Spartinivicinus poritis: one gene and its partner. The protein of the gene in region 1 interacts with the protein of each later gene in a pairwise test. Links are inferred from orthologs where the notes say so. Each region holds a gene or a part of one and is shown on either strand. Other genes may lie near its edges.

What was found. The genes of interacting proteins can lie anywhere in the genome.
Region 2: the proteins of uvrA (region 1) and uvrB interact in binary tests that used the Escherichia coli proteins (3 or more experiments, as listed by UniProt). The link is inferred for Spartinivicinus poritis from one-to-one orthologs.

What each region holds. Positions count from the first base shown.
Region 1 is NZ_JAPMOU010000089.1:46-6,190, forward strand. Bases 2,740-6,112 are described here. They hold uvrA (excinuclease ABC subunit UvrA), read left to right. Parts: upstream 2,740-3,059; coding sequence 3,060-5,912; downstream 5,913-6,112. Other genes in these bases: ORQ98_RS27960 (glycosyltransferase family 25 protein), read right to left, coding at 5,931-6,112. Also shown: ORQ98_RS27940 (hypothetical protein), read right to left, coding at 14-427; ssb (single-stranded DNA-binding protein), read right to left, coding at 646-1,260; ORQ98_RS27950 (MFS transporter), read right to left, coding at 1,282-2,637; more of ORQ98_RS27960, read right to left, coding at 6,113-6,145. UniProt on the Escherichia coli protein: The UvrABC repair system catalyzes the recognition and processing of DNA lesions. UvrA is an ATPase and a DNA-binding protein. A damage recognition complex composed of 2 UvrA and 2 UvrB subunits scans DNA for abnormalities.
Region 2 is NZ_JAPMOU010000015.1:124,602-128,202, forward strand. Bases 671-3,601 are described here. They hold uvrB (excinuclease ABC subunit UvrB), read left to right. Parts: upstream 671-1,092; coding sequence 1,093-3,111; downstream 3,112-3,601. Other genes in these bases: ORQ98_RS13410 (pyridoxal phosphate-dependent aminotransferase), read right to left, coding at 671-896; tviB (Vi polysaccharide biosynthesis UDP-N-acetylglucosamine C-6 dehydrogenase TviB), read left to right, coding at 3,228-3,601. Also shown: more of ORQ98_RS13410, read right to left, coding at 1-670. UniProt on the Escherichia coli protein: The UvrABC repair system catalyzes the recognition and processing of DNA lesions. A damage recognition complex composed of 2 UvrA and 2 UvrB subunits scans DNA for abnormalities.

The DNA.
Region 1 (6,145 bases):
GTATTATGCCAGATTATAGATTTTTAGCTATAGCAACAGGCAACGAGCCAATATACACATCAATACACCACATTAGGTATTGGCGTACAGTCATAAGCCTATGATTGAAAGTATGGGGGGACACCACTTTCTGGCCTAACTTACCAGGTGTATCCTGCTCAACTCTCAATGATTCAACCATACTCCCACAAACTTCAGCTTCGGTAAAAAAGCTTAATGAAGAGATACGATCTTCGAAATTAATTTTCATCTTTTTAAGCCAGCGATAAAAAACTGAAAGTTCTCTGAGGTTTCTAGTAAGAGTGTTATGACTAAGCGTTCTGCGACTCAAAACAAATTCATTTGGCGTGGGAATAGGCAACCCATTTTCATCTAGCAACAGAGGTATCAAATCACCACTTGTATGACTAACACTAACTACTTTCACTACGACACTGCCTTACATTTTATAAAACACATCAACTGCTAACTTAACAAAATTAATAATATACGAAATACTTTTAATACAAAACCAATAGGCAATAAAAAACCCCTTTCTATCTTTACAGAAAAAAAGGGGTTAATTATTTCAATAAACATTTATTTTAATAGTGTTATCTATTAATTTACTCCACCCAATAATTTACATAATTATTCTTATCAGGGTTAAAACGGAATATCATCATCAAAATCATCAAAGCCACCAGCTGGTGCACCGCTTGGTGCTGGGTTATTTGCAGGTTGAGCTGGCGCTTGTTGTTGAGCCGGTGCAGGTTGACCGCCAAAGTTGTTATTGGGCATTCCACCTTGTTGTGGCTGAGCTGGTTGTTGATAACCTTGGTTTTGTGGTGGCTGCTGGCCCATCATGCCAGGTTGGCCTTGAGGTTGTTGCTGTGGTGCACCGTAACCTGGATTACCCATTGGGGCACTACCGTCTTGACGGGCATCTAACATTTGCATTTGACCATTCATATCCACCACGATTTCTGTCGTGTATCGATCTTGGCCATCTTGTGCCTGCCATTTACGGGTTTGTAGTTTTCCTTCTAAATAGACTTTAGAACCTTTACGCAAATATTGCCCTGCGATTTCAGCAATCTTTCCAAACAACACCACCCGGTGCCATTCAGTACGGGTTTGTGGTTGGCCAGTTTGCTTGTCTTTCCATTGCTCGCTGGTAGCCACGCTGATATTAGTGACTGCATTCCCGTTAGGCATATAACGGACTTCTGGATCAGCCCCCAGATTACCGACTAAAATTACTTTATTTACACCACGCATGTTTCTCTCCTCAATCTGTCGTTATACGCCAAAACCGTATGCTTGCAAGGCCTGAGTATCCAAAGCCTTTTTATCAACCTTTAAATAAGCAGCTTGCTCTTCTGGGATGACGACCACATCTTCCACCCCCCTCACTGCTGCCAATGTGTTGGATAAATCTGCAGGTGACGACATCTTATTCACCTGGGTCAAATCCAGCATAATACTGTTCAAATAAGGCGGCTGCTGCATAGTCACTGAAGCAACCCACCATAATACCAGAATACTAACCGCCAATAGAGTTAATCCTAACATACCCCAGGTTTGGTATACCCAACCACTGCTTGATGCACCAATAGCCGCACCTAAAAACTGAGAGGTAGAAAACACCCCCATAGCAGTACCACGACTACCTGCTGGAGCAATTTTGCTTACTAATGATGGTAACGAAGCCTCCAGCCAGTTAAACGCCATAAAGAAAGCAAACAAGCTTACTACTAAACCAATAACAGACTGTTGGTTGAAGTAAAGCAATATCACTGCCATTGCTAACAGGACAATAGCCCCCAGCTTTATTTCTTTCATCTTACGCTTGGCTTCGCCCACAATAATAAACGGCACCATCGCTATAAAAGACAACACTAGGGTAATTAAATATACCCACCAATGCTGATGGCGAGACAGCCCAGCTTGCTCTTCTAAAATCACAGGTACTACAACAAACGCTCCCATCAGCACAAAATGTAAAGCAAATACCCCAATATCGAGTCGTAGCAAACTACCATTTCGAAGCACTTGGCCTATTTGGCCCAATACGGTATTGGCCTCTCGATGGCGTTTTTGCTCTATTGGCGTAGGCAATATCCAAACCAACGCCAGAGCCACAACAGACAATGCCGCTGTTAAGTAAAATAAACCACTTAAGCCGTAAATATCCGTTACCAATGGACCCAATACCATTGCCAAGCAAAAGGCTAAACCAATACTGATGCCTATCATCGCCATGGCTTTAGTACGCTGTTCTTCTCGGGTTAAATCCGCTGCCATTGCCATAATGGTACTGGCGATAGCACCCGCCCCCTGCAAACAACGGCCAAAGATAACTTGATAAATATCATTAGCCATGGCTGCTAATACACTACCAGCAATAAATAGTAGTAAGCCGATAATGATGACAGGCTTTCTTCCCAGTCGATCCGACCACATGCCAAATGGAATTTGCAAGCAAGCCTGGGTAAATCCATAAGCGCCTATGGCTAACCCAATTAATGCAGGCGTTGCTCCAATTAGCTCAGTGCCATAAATTGCCAATACAGGCAGCACCATAAATAAGCCAAGCATTCTCATGGCAAAAATAGATGCCAGACACAAAGAGGCTTTCCGCTCACGATGTGTCATGCCACTCAAATTCATTGAACCCTCATTCGCACTTCACTGAAAAAGAATAAATTTTATCAGGTTTGTTACTTCAAGCGTTAGCCCTAAGCAACACAGCAATTTCTGTTGTTCATATATGTCACACAAGCTAGCGGATATGGGGTAATAGGCTGTTCTGTAGCTGCGACAGGGATGTCGCTTTAGCTCTTGATGGGCTATGGACAGCCCTTCAAGAGCGGAGGAAGAAGAGGCTGTTATTCCATATTAAACACTAGACTTATATTCTCTATCCTCTTTCTCAATACCTTTCACTGCACACACAAGAACATCCTGCCACTAAATTTTATTACCCAACATGACAGGAGCTTTCAGGGTCCTGCATCTATTTAGTTGTTCATATATAATCGACTCTTTTTCATTCACCCACCGTAAGGGATGCTGTTGTGGATAAGATACTGGTTCGTGGCGCCCGCACTCACAACTTAAAGAACATTAACTTAGAAATACCTCGCGACAAGTTAATTGTTATCACAGGCCTGTCTGGCTCTGGCAAGTCTTCGTTAGCCTTCGATACATTGTATGCTGAAGGTCAGCGGCGTTATGTGGAGTCACTATCCACTTATGCCCGACAGTTTTTGTCCATGATGGATAAGCCTGATGTCGACCATATTGAAGGTTTATCACCTGCGATTTCTATTGAGCAAAAATCAACCTCTCACAACCCGCGCTCCACCGTAGGCACGATCACCGAAATATACGACTATCTCCGGCTACTGTTTGCCAGAGCAGGCACCCCCCGCTGCCCAGCTCACCAGCAACCACTAGAAGCACAAACTATTTCGCAAATGGTTGACCAAGTATTAGCGCTACCAGAAGGCACCAAACTGATGCTATTGGCACCAGTGGTGAAAGACCGCAAAGGGGAGCATCTGCATATTATTAATGAGCTGAAAAGCCAAGGGTTTGTGCGAGCCAGGGTCGATGGGATTGTGACTGATTTAGATGATGTACCCAAGCTGGCCAAAACCAAAAAACACACCATTGAAGTCGTCGTGGATCGATTTAAAGTACGGGATGATCTGCAATTGCGACTGGCAGAATCATTCGAAACTGCAGTTCATCTAACCGATGGTGTCGCTGAAGTCGCTTTTATGGATGGCGAACAGGATGATTTAATCTTTTCAGCACGATTTGCCTGCCCCGAGTGCGGATACAGTATTAATGAATTAGAGCCCCGCCTGTTTTCCTTTAACAACCCAGCAGGTGCTTGCCCCACTTGTGATGGATTAGGTGCCCGACAATTTTTTGATGAAACCAAAGTCATCACCAGTGATGAACTCACTCTGGCTGAAGGTGCTATACGCGGCTGGGATAGACGAAATGTGTATTACTTTCAAATGCTCACCTCACTTGCCAAGCACTATGGCTTTGATATTGATACGCCTTTTTATAAGCTGGCTAAAAAATACCGCCAGGTTATTTTACATGGCAGTGGTGATGAGCATATTAATTTTAATTATGTCAATGACCGCGGCATGACCATTAAAAAATCTCACCGTTTTGAAGGGATTTTACCCAATATGGAGCGCCGCTATCGTGATACTGATTCGCAAAGTGTTCGGGAAGAACTAGCCAAATATTTAAATACCCAACCTTGCCCAGACTGCAATGGTAGCCGCTTAAAAGAAGCCGCACGGAATGTTTATGTTGAAGAAAACACCCTGCCAGATATATCTAAATTACCGGTAGGTAATGCCTTAGCCTATTTTGAGCAGTTAGCACTACCTGGCCGTAAAGGTGAAATTGCCGATAAAATTTTAAAAGAAATTCGCGAGCGACTGCATTTCTTAGTCAACGTAGGCCTTAACTATTTAACCCTGGATAGAAGCGCCGAAACCTTATCCGGCGGTGAAGCCCAGCGGATTCGCCTTGCTAGCCAAATTGGAGCTGGTTTAGTCGGGGTTATGTATATTCTGGATGAGCCTTCTATCGGTCTACACCAACGAGATAATGATCGCCTGCTCAACACCTTGACCCGCCTGCGGGATTTAGGTAATACGGTTATTGTGGTAGAACATGACGAAGATGCCATTCGCACTGCCGATCATGTGATTGATATTGGCCCTGGTGCTGGTATCCACGGAGGGCAAATTATTGCTGAAGGCACGCCAGCAACAGTAATGAAAAATAATTTTTCATTAACAGGACGCTACTTATCTGGCAAAGAAGCAATTGAAGTACCCAGCCAACGCACACCAGTTGATAGCAAAAAAATGCTGAAAGTAGTTGGCGCCACTGGCAATAACTTAAAAAATGTTAATTTAGAAATCCCCTTCGGCTTATTTACTTGTGTGACTGGAGTGTCAGGCTCCGGTAAATCTACCTTAATTAATGGCACCCTTTACCCAATCGCCGCTACTGAATTAAATAAAGCCACCACTTTAACCCCCGCAGCCTATAAACGGGTCAGTGGTTTAAAGCACTTTGATAAATGTATCGATATCGACCAAAGCCCGATTGGTCGCACCCCCCGCTCCAACCCCGCAACTTATACAGGTATTTTTACGGCTATTCGTGAGTTGTTTGCTGGTACCCAAGAAGCTCGATCACGGGGCTATAAAGTGGGTCGATTCAGCTTTAACGTAAAAGGCGGCCGTTGCGAAGCCTGCCAGGGTGATGGCGTCATTAAAGTAGAAATGCACTTCCTACCCGATGTCTATGTGCCTTGTGATGTCTGTAAAGGCAAGCGCTATAACCGTGAAACCCTGGAAGTTAAATACAAAGGCAAAAGCATTCATGAAGTGCTAGAAATGACTGTTGAAGAAGCCTTGGTATTTTTTGAAGCGATTCCAGCAGTTAATCGGAAATTACAAACCTTAATGGACGTCGGGCTGTCTTATATTCACCTGGGGCAAAATGCCACCACCCTTTCTGGTGGTGAAGCACAACGGGTTAAGCTGGCTAAAGAACTATCTAAACGGGATACCGGCCAAACCCTATATATTCTCGACGAACCCACCACCGGCCTACATTTTCATGATATCAAACAGTTATTAACTGTCTTGCATCGTCTACGCGACCATGGCAACACTATCGTAGTCATTGAGCATAATTTAGATGTAATCAAAACAGCAGACTGGATTATCGACTTAGGCCCAGAAGGTGGTGATGGTGGCGGTGAAATTATCGCTACCGGCACCCCAGAAGAAGTTACTAAGGTTAAAAAATCCCATACTGGGCGTTTTTTAAAACCAATGCTAAGCAATAATAGCAACAAAAAAAGCCTACTAAACTAGTAGGCTTTTCATTAGTTTCTAACGAGGACCGCAGTTGGATCGGTTAAGCAAGGTATACTTAAAATTCTTTAATGCAGACCAGTATTGATAACGTTTATTGACTTCCCAACTGTCATCGGTGAATACAACATTATCATTACGATGGGTAGAAATATCACTTGAAGCTACGTCATAAGGTAACTGTGATGTCAGCATAGGAAAAGCCAAATAAGAATCAAGCTTTCGCTTATAAA
Region 2 (3,601 bases), on another replicon or contig:
AAGGCTTTAACCATTTCTTTTACGCACGCTTGGGAATTGCTCAGTGCAGCCGTTGCAGCAGCTTGTGAAATAGAGCAAGCGTTGGAGGTACTTTGGGATTGGATTTTTTTCATGGCTGCAATGAGGTTGGCTGGCCCTGCTGCGTAACCAATCCGCCAGCCAGTCATGGAATAAGCCTTTGAAACACCATTAAGTACAATGGTGCGAGGGTATAAGTCAGGTGCTGCATTTACAATATTGCAGAATGGCTCATCACTCCACAGTATTTTTTCGTACATATCATCGGTGGCGATCAACACCTTGGGATGGGCTTGAAGTACTTCAGCGAGTGCAGCTAAGTCAGCTTTGGTATAGGCGACACCGGTGGGGTTTGAGGGGCTATTCAAAACAACCAGCCGGGTTTTATCTGTAATAGCAGCTGATAGTTGTTCAGCAGTGAGCTTAAACCGGTTTTCCTCCAGGGTAGAGATAATGATGGGCCTGGCCTCTGCGATCTTTACCATATCTGGATAAGAAACCCAGTAGGGAGCAGGGATAATCACTTCATCACCAGGGTTTAACAGGGCTAAAGCTAAGTTGAAAAAGCTTTGTTTGCCACCAGAGGAAACCAGAATCTGGTTTGGCTGATAGATAAGCTGATTATCATTGGACAGTTTATTGATAATGGCTTGCTTCAGCTCGGCTGTACCATCTACGGCGGTATATTTTGTTTGACCAGCACTAATGGCTGCAATCGCGGCATCTTTAATGTGTTTGGGGGTGTCAAAATCAGGCTCACCAGCACCTAGGCCGATAATATCTTTACCTTCAGCACGTAGTGCGGCTGCACGGCTGGTGACGGCTAATGTGGGGGAAGGTTTGATGGCACTGACACGAAGGGAGAGCTGCACGTCCACCTTGATTCCTCTTAAATCGGTTTATGTGTTTACTATTTGATTTGCTCAGGCTAGCCTGTATACCCACTCGTAAAAAATGTTTACGCTTCGGGGTAATTGCCAGTCAAAAATAGTCCCAATATATTGGATTGGTATTAACTGGCTTTTTAGATCTTTTGCTCATCCATCATACTAGATGAAGCAGGCTTCAGGAACCATGACAAAGCAATTTCAAGTTGTTTCAACGTTTCAGCCGGCAGGTGATCAAGGCTCCGCGATTAAGGCTGTTGTAAAAGGGGTGAATGCTGGCCTGGCTTCACAAACTTTATTAGGGGTTACTGGGTCAGGCAAAACCTACTCAGTAGCCAAAGTGATTGAGCAGCTTCAGCGTCCCACGTTGGTGATGGCACATAATAAGACGCTAGCTGCCCAATTGTACGGCGAATTCAAAAGTTTTTTTCCTAATAATTCTGTTGAGTACTTTGTTTCTTATTATGACTATTACCAGCCAGAAGCTTATGTACCTACCTCTGATACCTATATTGAAAAAGACGCTTCAATCAATGACCACATTGAGCAGATGCGCCTTTCGGCAACAAAGGCCTTACTAGAAAGGTCTGATACCATCATAGTGGCTACTGTTTCAGCAATCTATGGTTTGGGTGATCCAGAATCTTATTTGAAAATGGTGATGCACCTTGATCGAGGTGATACAGTTGACCAGCGTACCATTCTAAGGCGACTGGCAGAGCTGCAATATACTCGTAATGATCTTGAGTTACGAAGGGGAACTTATCGAGTACGCGGTGATGTTATTGATATTTTTCCAGCAGACTCTGAACAGGAGGCCATTCGAGTTGAGCTATTTGATGAAGAGATTGACCAACTGGCTTATTTTGATCCATTGACTGGCGCTGTTACTCAGAAACTTCCCCGAGTCACCATTTTCCCTAAGTCCCACTATGTGACACCAAGACAAAAATTGTTGGATGCTGTTGAAGAAATAAAAGTTGAATTAAAAGAGCGGCTGGAGCAGCTTCGAAATAACAATAAGCTGGTTGAAGCTCAGCGCTTAGAGCAACGCACTCGCTATGATTTAGAAATGATTATAGAGCTGGGTTATTGCACAGGTATTGAAAACTACTCCCGCTATCTTTCTGGTCGGACTCCAGGTGAACCACCACCAACCCTCTTTGACTACCTGCCCGATGATGCTTTGTTAGTAATTGATGAGTCTCATGTAACCGTGCCGCAAGTGGGAGCCATGTATCGTGGTGACCGGTCCCGGAAAGAAACTCTGGTAGAATACGGCTTTCGACTACCTTCAGCCCTTGACAATCGTCCCATGAAGTTTGAAGAGTGGGAGTTGAAAAGCCCACAAACGATCTTTGTATCAGCAACACCAGGCCCTTATGAAATAGAACACCAGGGTCAGCAAGTAGAGCTGGTGGTTCGGCCAACAGGTTTGATTGATCCAGAAATAGAAGTTCGACCTGCAACCAGCCAGATTGATGACTTGCTGTCTGAGATCAGTGTGTATGTAGAGCAGCAACAGCGAGTATTGGTGACTACCTTAACTAAACGAATGGCAGAAGATTTAACAGAATTTCTTCTTGAGCATGGGGTTAAGGTTCGTTACTTGCACTCAGATATTGATACGGTTGAACGTGTAGAAATTATTCGAGACTTACGCTTGGGGGTATTTGATGTGTTGGTGGGTATTAACCTGCTAAGAGAAGGTCTGGATATGCCTGAAGTCGCTTTGGTGGCTATTTTGGATGCAGATAAAGAAGGTTTCTTGCGCTCAGATCGCTCGTTGATTCAAACCATTGGTCGTGCGGCTCGCAACATTCACGGTAAAGCGATTTTGTATGCGGATAAGATTACTGGCTCCATGCAACGTGCCATTGATGAAACTGGACGCCGCCGAGCAAAGCAGGTGGCGTATAATCAACAGCATGGCATTACGCCAAAAGGAGTGATCAAAGCCGTTGCAGATATCCTTGAAGGTGCCACTATTCCAGGGAAAAAAGGTAAGAAGGGCAAGCAGCAGAAGAAAGTTGCTGAGCCTGAAGCGCAGTATCAAGTGAAGCACGCTAGCTCGGAGAGTTTATTAGCGCAAATCAGCAAGCTTGAAGAGAAAATGTATGAGCATGCCAAGAACCTTGAGTTTGAGGAAGCAGCATCGGTACGTGATCACATTAATCAGTTAAAGCAAAATGCACTCTTACAATAGTTGGGGCTTGGTCGAGATTGCTTGCGTAGTCATTAGTGCCTACTAGGATTATACTTGCCGACAGTTTTAACCTTTAATTGATAAATGAGTTAGATTTTAGGCGGAGAAACGACTACATGGATCAGCGATTAAAAGACCGGAAAATCGCAGTAATTGGCTTAGGCTATGTGGGTTTGCCATTAGCTGTGGAGTTTGGCAAGCACTATAACACAGTAGGCTTTGATATTAATCAAACGCGAGTTGCTGAGCTGTGTGATGGTGTAGATAAAACCTTAGAAGTGGATTCAGCAGAGCTAAAAGCGGTAGATAAACTCAGTTATACAGCGAGTGTAGCTGACTTGAAAGACTGCTCTATTTATATTGTGACGGTTCCTACACCAATTGATGCCTATCGGCAGCCTGATTTAACTCCTTTAACCAAAGCCAGTGAAATGCTCGCTAAAGTAATCAGCAACGGTGATATTGTTATCTATGAATCAACAGTTTACCC